One region of the Terrisporobacter glycolicus ATCC 14880 genome, then DNA from elsewhere that is predicted to be linked to it. Evidence: riboswitches for the same ligand, from Rfam matches in the RefSeq annotation. Region 1 holds a riboswitch; the other holds the start of a gene.
The links. Region 1 has a riboswitch for lysine ahead of TEGL_RS01920 (aspartate-semialdehyde dehydrogenase). Riboswitches for the same ligand answer to the same signal wherever they lie in the genome.

Region 1 (4,224 bases):
TATGCATTCACTTTCTGGCAAAACATCTTTAATTCCATTAGCTATCATAACAGCTGTGCCACTAGGTGAATCTAGTTTTTTATTATGGTGTTTTTCTATTATTTCTATGTCAAACCCATTAAGAGCTTTGGCAGCTTCTTTAACTAATTTAACTAGGACATTTACACCTAGAGACATATTAGAAGAGTGGAAAATAGGAATAATAGCCGAAGCTTTTTCTATTTCACCTAATTCTTCATCATTAAACCCTGTAGTTGCTATTACTAAAGGAATTTTTGTTTTTGTAGCATAATCCAAAACATCATATATAGTAGAGTGATGAGAAAAATCGATGATGATATCAGCACTTTCTTCTACTTCACTAATTTTATGGTAAGTTTTGAATGGAACATCTAATTCATCTCTAGATACACCACAAACAAGTTGTAGCTCACTATCTTCATTAACACATTTAGTTAAAACTTTACCCATACTACCGCTATAACCATTTATAATTACTCTTAACATGTTGCCTCCTGTATTTTTAGTCCAAAATTAACTAATTCTCTTTTTAAAACTTCTAAATTTTGTTCCTCCATTTCAGCTAGAGGAAGTCTTAAATCTCCCACATTAAATCCTAATAAATTGACAGCAGTTTTTACTGGTATAGGATTTACTTCTATAAACAAAGCATCTATTAAAGGTTTCATACCTAATTGTAATCTTCTAGAGCCTTCTACATCGCCATCCATAAACTTAGATACTAAATCATGAGTTTCCTGTGGACAAATATTAGCTAGAACTGATATAACTCCAGATCCTCCTAGAGAAAGTAGAGGAAGTATTGAGTCATCATTACCAGAATACACAGCAAAGCCTTCTGGAACTAATCTGCAAACTTCAGCTACTTGAGCTAAATCTCCACAAGCTTCTTTAAGAGCTACAATATTATCCACATTTCTAGCTAAATCAGCAACAAGAGCAGGTGGTATATTAACCTTTGTACGTGAAGGAACATTGTATAAAATTATAGGAAGTTTAACACTATTTGCAATAGATACAAAGTGTTTTCTAAGTCCTGATTTATTAGCTTTATTATAGTAAGGAGTTATAATTAAAAGAGCATCTGCACCTAATTTTTCAGCTTCTTGACTCATATAGATGGAGTGAGCAGTGTCGTTTCCACCTGTTCCAGCTATTACAGGAACCCTTTTATCAACAGCATCAACAATAGTTTTGATTGCTAATAAATGTTCTTCGTCATTCATAGTGCTGGCTTCCCCAGTAGTGCCACAAGCAACTATAGCATCAGTGCCATTTTCAATTTGAAAATCCACTAATTCTTTTATCTTTTTAACATTAACCTTTCCATTTTCATCAAATGGAGTAACTAAAGCAACTGCAGAACCTTTAAAAATCATAAACAAACCTCTCCTTTTTACCTTAAATTTAATCTCTATTAATTAATATTTATTAAAGCTCATTTTTATACTAAATCATATTTTAATAATAATTCAGCTATTTGGACTGCGTTAGTAGCAGCACCTTTTCTTATGTTGTCAGCAACAACCCACATATTAACACCATTATCCACACTGAAGTCTCTTCTAATTCTTCCAACATAAACTTCATCATGACCTTCAGCATCAACTGCTAGAGGATACTCATTGTTTGCTGGATTATCAACAACAACAACACCTTCAGTGTTTTTTAGAGCAGTAAATACATCTTCCAACTCAAATGGCTTATTAAACTCTAAGTTTATAGACTCACTGTGAGCACCTTTCACTGGAACCCTTACAGTAGTAGCAGTAACTTTAATATTATAGTCTTCTAAGATTTTCATAGTTTCATTTACCATTTTCATTTCTTCTTTTGTATATCCGTTTTCTTCGAAAACATCTATATGAGGAAGACAGTTAAATGCTATTGGATGAGGATAGAAAGTGTTTGGTTTTCCTTGAATTCCATCTTCCAAATCTTGAACTCCTTTAACACCAGAACCAGATACGGCTTGGTAAGTTGAGTAAACAACTCTTTTTAAACTGTATTTATCATGTAATGGTTTAAGAGGAACCATAGCTTGTATAGTAGAGCAGTTTGGGTTTGCAATTATTCCCTTGTGATTTTTTACTGCTTCTGGGTTAACCTCTGGAACAACTAATGGAACATTAGGATCCATTCTCCATTGACTTGAGTTATCAACAACAATTACTCCTTTAGAAGCTGCGATTGGTGCGTATTTTTGACTTATTCCACCACCAGCAGAGAATAGAGCTATTTGTATATCCTTATCAAAAGAGTTTTCATTTAATTCTTCTACAACCACATCTTTCCCAACAAATTTAACAGTTTTTCCTGCAGATTTTGCAGAAGAGAACATATAGATATTATCTATTGGAAAATTTCTTTCTTCTAAAACCTTTATAAAAGTTCTTCCCACCATACCAGTGGCACCAACTAAAGCAACATTAATTTTTTTCATTTTTAATCACCCCGTAATATATTTTAGATTTAACATTAAATAACATAGAGAAAATTTAAGGGAGAGCTTTATATTTTATATATATAAAAAAACGTACAAAGGTATACTTTGTACGTTTAAAACGACATGTCAAAGTAAACCTTGTAGCTCACCACTTAAAAATAAGTGACAGTGTTATACATATTATGTATAACCCCAAAAATAATCTTTGCAAAGATTACCTTTTCGGCAATGATTCCTTTCTTTGAATATCAACGTCTGCCGACTACTTTCAAATACTTTTAACCACTGCACCTCTACCCTAGGTTAAGATAGTTTTTTAAATTATTAATAATAGTAGTACAAAAAAATGAAAAAATCAATAAAAATGTAAAAAATTACCTAAAACAACATCTAGATTTTTTGTCGGATTTTAGGTAAAATATTTTATGTGTTATTTAATATTTATAAAAATTAATATTTATAAATATATTTATAAAATTAAATAATTCTTAAATTATTATTATTGGAAAAATATAATGTTAATTAGGAATATGTTTTCTTATTACAAGCAAAAGAATATATAAAATCCCCGAGGAGGAATAAAATGGAATCACTAAAAGAACTTTACAAAGTAGGTAATGGACCTTCAAGCTCACATACAATGGGACCACAAAGAGCTGCTGAACAATTTAAGAACAAATACCCAGAAGCTGCTAGCTTTAAAGCTCACTTATACGGAAGTTTAGCTGCAACAGGAGAAGGGCATTTAACTGATTATATAATCAAGAAAACGCTTGAGCCAAAGGAAGTTGAAATACTTTGGAGAGAAGATATAGTTAAACCATATCATCCAAACGGTATGATGTTAGAAGCTATAGATGCAGATGGAAACGTAATGGGAGATTGGACTATCTACTCTGTTGGTGGAGGTACAATAGCTGAAGAAGGAATGAGAAATGCAGGTGGAAACGACACTTACCCTCATTCAACAATGGAAGAAATAATAACTTGGTGTAACCAAAACAACAAAAACTTCGTAGACTACGTAAAGACTTACGACGATGCTGATATAATGGATTACTTAGTAACTATTAAAGATGCTATGAAAAAATCAGTAGAAGATGGTTTAAAAGCTACAGAAGTTATACCAGGTAAATTAAATCTAGAAAGAAAAGCTGGATACTTCTATAAGCAATATCTTGCTAATAAGCAATTAAATACATTAGTTTATGCTTATGCTTTAGCTGCTTCAGAGCAAAATGCATCAGGATATGTTATAGTAACTGCTCCAACATGTGGTTCTGCAGGTGTTTTACCAGGAATATTCTTCGCAATGAAAGACTATGAAGGATACACTGATGAGCAATTAGTTGAAGCTTTAGCTGTAGCAGGTATAGTTGGTGTTCTTGTTAAGAGAAATGGATCTGTTTCAGGTGCTGAAGTTGGATGTCAAGGTGAAGTAGGAGTTGCTTGTGCAATGGCTGCTGCAGCAATAGCTTTCTTAAAAGGTGGATCATTAAGACAAATAGAATATGCTGCTGAAATCGGTTTAGAGCATCACTTAGGAATGACTTGTGACCCAGCTTACGGATACGTTCAAATACCATGTATAGAAAGAAATGCAATGGGTGCTCAAAGAGCGTTAGATGCTGCTAACTATTCATTATTAACTGATGGAGAGCATCAAGTTACTTTCGATCAAATAGTTAAAATAATGGACGAAACTGGTAGAGATATGATGGATAAATACAGAGAAACTTCAAAAGGTGGAATAGCTA
Region 2 (4,224 bases), 1.8 Mb from region 1:
ACTTAAGTCACTATCCGAAATTTTTATTTCATTCAATTCACATTTATTTGCTATCATACTTTTCATCATGCATATTTCAAATGAAGTATTTTTTATTAAACAATTTTCAAATATTGAATATGATAAATCACAATTTTTGAATTTACTATAAAACTCACAATTATAGAATTCACAAGAGTAATTTATTGTATTATTCAATGACGGTGACTTTATATTATCTTCCATAATAAATATACAATTTTCAAAAATAACACCACCTAATATAAATTTACAATCATAAAATTTACAGCCTATTATTCTACAATTGATAAATTTTGTATTTGCAAAAGTACAATCTTTAAAACTTGCACATATTATATCTTTGTTTGAAATATTATAATAATCTTTTTCATCTAACAATCCCTTTTTGCCAATGAATTCATTTTCTGTAATTTCATAACTATATCGATTGTCTGGATTATAGTCAGTCATATTCTTTTTATGCTTTATAATATAACTATAATTTTTTTCATTATTTTTTTTCCTTTTATCCAATTGGATCTTTAATTTATAATTTTCTTCTTTAAAATTTACATAAGCCATAGTAATTTCTCCTTTTATAAACTCTATAACTTATTATTTGCATAAAAAAAGACTTAAATGCATTATCATTTAAGTCTTTTATAAATATTAATTTTCTAGTAATTCATTTCCTTGTATATCTTCAACTTCTACACTCTTACCAAGTACTTGTATTCCTATAAACATAGCCACAAATGCCAATGGTAAAACTAAATAGACAGGTAATCCAAATCCCGCTGGTATATATCCAAACACTATAGTAATAACTCCCACAAATATTGAATAAGGCATCTGTGTTCTAACATGGTCTATATGATTACATCCAGCTCCCATAGATGAAAGTATTGTTGTATCTGATATTGGTGAGCAATGGTCTCCAAATATAGCTCCAGTTAATACTGCTGATGTTGCAACTATTACATAAGACATATCTGGATTTATTGAGTATGCAAGTGGTATAGCCAGAGGCATAAGTATTCCCATTGTTCCATAAGAAGTCCCTGTTGCAAATGATATTATTGCCCCAAGCACAAATATTAAGCTTGGTACTATAAATGGAGGCAGTGAACCTGATAATAATGTAATCAAATATTTTGCGGTTCCTAATTCTTTTATTACAGACGAAAGTGACCATGCACATATTAATATTACACCTGTTATTACTAATGTTTTCATTCCATCCACCCAAATATCTAGAGCTTCTGATACAGTAAACATTTTTTTACATACACCCATAACCATTGCAACTATTCCTGCAAATAAAGCTGATTGGAAAAGAGCAACAGATGCATCTGCATTTGAAAAAGCTTCTTTTATTGCATTAAATGATGCTGGTGAATTTTGCATAAGCTGAATTACTGTAGTGTCCTCTCCACCCATTATTGCAGTATATCCACTGTAATAAAAAGCAAATAACGCTCCAACTATCAACGCTCCTATTGGTATTATTGCATTCCAGACACTTAATTTAACACCCTCTAATGGTTCCATATCATCATGTTTACTTAAATTTTTATTCACTTCTTCGTTTGAAGTAAGATTTTGACTCCCTCTTCTACATTCTAACTCAGCTTTTCTCATAGGTCCAAAATCCTTTAAAAGTAAAGCTGTCATTACTATAAATCCTAATATTAATAGATTATAGAATCTAAATGGAATTGTATTTAAAAATACTCCAAATGCATTTGTTTCAACTCCTATACTTTCAAATGCCGTACCTATAAGCCCAACTTCTAAACCTATCCATGTAGAAATAATTGCTAAACCTGCAACTGGTGCTGCAGTGGCATCTATTATAAACGCTAATCTTTCTCTTGATACTTTCATTTTGTCTGTAACAGGTCTCATCATAGGTCCTATTATTAAAGAGTTTGCATAGTCATCAAAGAATACAAATAATCCTGCAAACCAAGTCATTATTTGAGCACTTTTTGCTGTTTTTGCTTTATTTGATAAGGCTTCAGCTATGGCTTTTGCTCCACCCATTTTTCCAACTAAATTTATAACTCCTCCTATTGCTAAAACTTGAAGAATTATACCTGCATTCCATGGATCTGCTAAAGATCCCACTGCCCTTTGAATTAAATCCAAAAATGAATAAAATATTGCCATAAAAGGATTATTTCCTGTTATATTTAATATAAATCCCCCTGACATAATCCCTATAACCAAAGATACTATAACATTTTTAGTTATAAAAGCAAGTGAAATGGCAACTAGCGGTGGTATTAAAGTCCATAAACCAAATTTATCTGCATTTTGTGCAGCAACATCAACTTCTTCTGCAAAAGATAATACTGTTGTCATTATGAATAGCATGGTTGTCATTAAAAATAATCTTAAATTTCTTCTTCTCATTTTATTTCCCCCTAATATTTTTGTAGTGAACATTATAAGGGCTATTTTTTTCATTAAAAAAACCTTGATGTAAGAGCATCAAGGTCATAATTATACTAAACTATAAATCCATTTGATAGCTCAACACTAATTTCTTAGTGACAGTGGCATATATATTATATATACCCCCAGCCAAATAACCTTAAAGCTTCAGTTATATGCTTCGGCGATGTTTCCTTTCACAATAAATCCACGTTGCTTAACTCATTATTGTTACTGATAAAAATCGCACCTCTACCTTAAATATTCACTTATTAATATGAGTATATATCACCTTCCTATATTTAGCAACATTTAATTCTGTCTTTTTTACCATATATATATTATAAATATTTTTTTATATTTAATTAATATTTTGATATTATTTCTCTATAATTTTATTATGATGATAAGTTATGGGAGGAATTATTTATATGAGAATTTTTTTAATAATTATTATTACAATAATAATGCTAATATTTAGCGTTTTTAATAATATTTTTTTAGGATACGGTTTAACTATTTCTTTAATTTTATTTTCTTTAGTCGGCCTAAAAAGAAATAAAAGCATAAAGGAGCTTCTTGAATTATATACCTTTGAATCTAAAAGAAGCTTTCCAATTATAAAAATTTTATTATTAATTTCAATTTTAATAAGTGTTTGGTTAAGTTGTGGAACAATTCCTGCAATAGTTTATTATTCACTAAAATATATTAACCCTAATCTATTTATTTTATTTTGTTTTTTAATCCCAGCTTTAACATCCTTTTTGATTGGAACTTCCTTTGGTACTATAAGTTCTATAGGCATACCTCTTATTATTATTGCACAGGCATCTAATCTTAACTTAAATTTAGTAGGAGGAGCAATTATGTCTGGGGCATATTTAGGTGATAGATGTTCACCTTTATCTTCTAGTTTACTTCTTCTATGCAATTTAACTAACGTTGATTTATTTAAATATATTAGAAAAATTTTCATTTTTGGTATTATTCCAACTATGGTTAGTATTATTTTTTATTTATTATTCTCCTTTAAAAATCCTTTAACTTTTATTGACAATTCACTAAGTTTAACTTTATACAATGATTTTCATATTAGTTTTATTTTATTAATACCAGCTATTATAATTATTATTTTATCGTTAAAAAAAGTTTCAATTTCAAAATCAATAACTATAAGTATAATAGCTTCAATAATAATTTGCTTTATTATTCAAAAAATAACTATGATAGATTTGTGTAATTATATTATATTTGGATATAAAGCCTCTTCATCCTTATCAAATATTATTAAGGGCGGTGGCATTATTTCCATGCTTAAAACTTGTTATATAATTATTATTTCATGCTGTTTAACAGGATTTTTTAGTGGATTAAATATTTTTAATGGTTTAGAGACGTATTTGAAAAAAATAAAACTAAATAAGAGTAAGTTATTTTTAGTAACCTTATTTCTTGGCTTAATAATTGCATCTATTGGATGTAGCCAAACTATAGCTTTTATTCTAACTATAGAAACACTTAAAAATAGCTACGAGAATTATAATAATGAAGATATGGCTATGGAATTTTCCAATTCCGCAATCGTTACATCTGCCTTAATCCCATGGTGCATAGCTGCACTCGTTCCTACTTCAGTCTTAGGCATAAGTAATTACAAATTTATCCCATATGCTATTTTTCTATATATAGTCCCATTTTGTCATTTATGTTATTGTATCTACTTGGATTTTTATAAAGATAAATCACAAAAAAATTTTTCTAAAACAAAAACTTTTTAGAAAT

Region 2: linked by a shared signal. The riboswitch ahead of TEGL_RS12985 (Na+/H+ antiporter NhaC family protein) and the one ahead of TEGL_RS01920 (aspartate-semialdehyde dehydrogenase) in region 1 are both predicted to bind lysine.

Annotation. Positions count from the first base shown of each region.
Region 1 is NZ_CP117523.1:348,216-352,439, forward strand. Features, by position in the region: gene dapB (4-hydroxy-tetrahydrodipicolinate reductase) at 1-507, opposite strand, end outside; gene dapA (4-hydroxy-tetrahydrodipicolinate synthase) at 501-1,400, opposite strand; gene TEGL_RS01920 (aspartate-semialdehyde dehydrogenase) at 1,466-2,464, opposite strand; lysine riboswitch at 2,601-2,771, opposite strand; gene TEGL_RS01925 (L-serine ammonia-lyase, iron-sulfur-dependent, subunit alpha) at 3,051-4,224, shown strand, end outside.
Region 2 is NZ_CP117523.1:2,610,216-2,614,439, forward strand. Features, by position in the region: gene TEGL_RS12980 (pentapeptide repeat-containing protein) at 1-582, opposite strand, end outside; gene TEGL_RS12985 (Na+/H+ antiporter NhaC family protein) at 670-2,418, opposite strand; lysine riboswitch at 2,527-2,702, opposite strand; gene TEGL_RS19835 (Na+/H+ antiporter NhaC family protein) at 2,907-4,220, shown strand.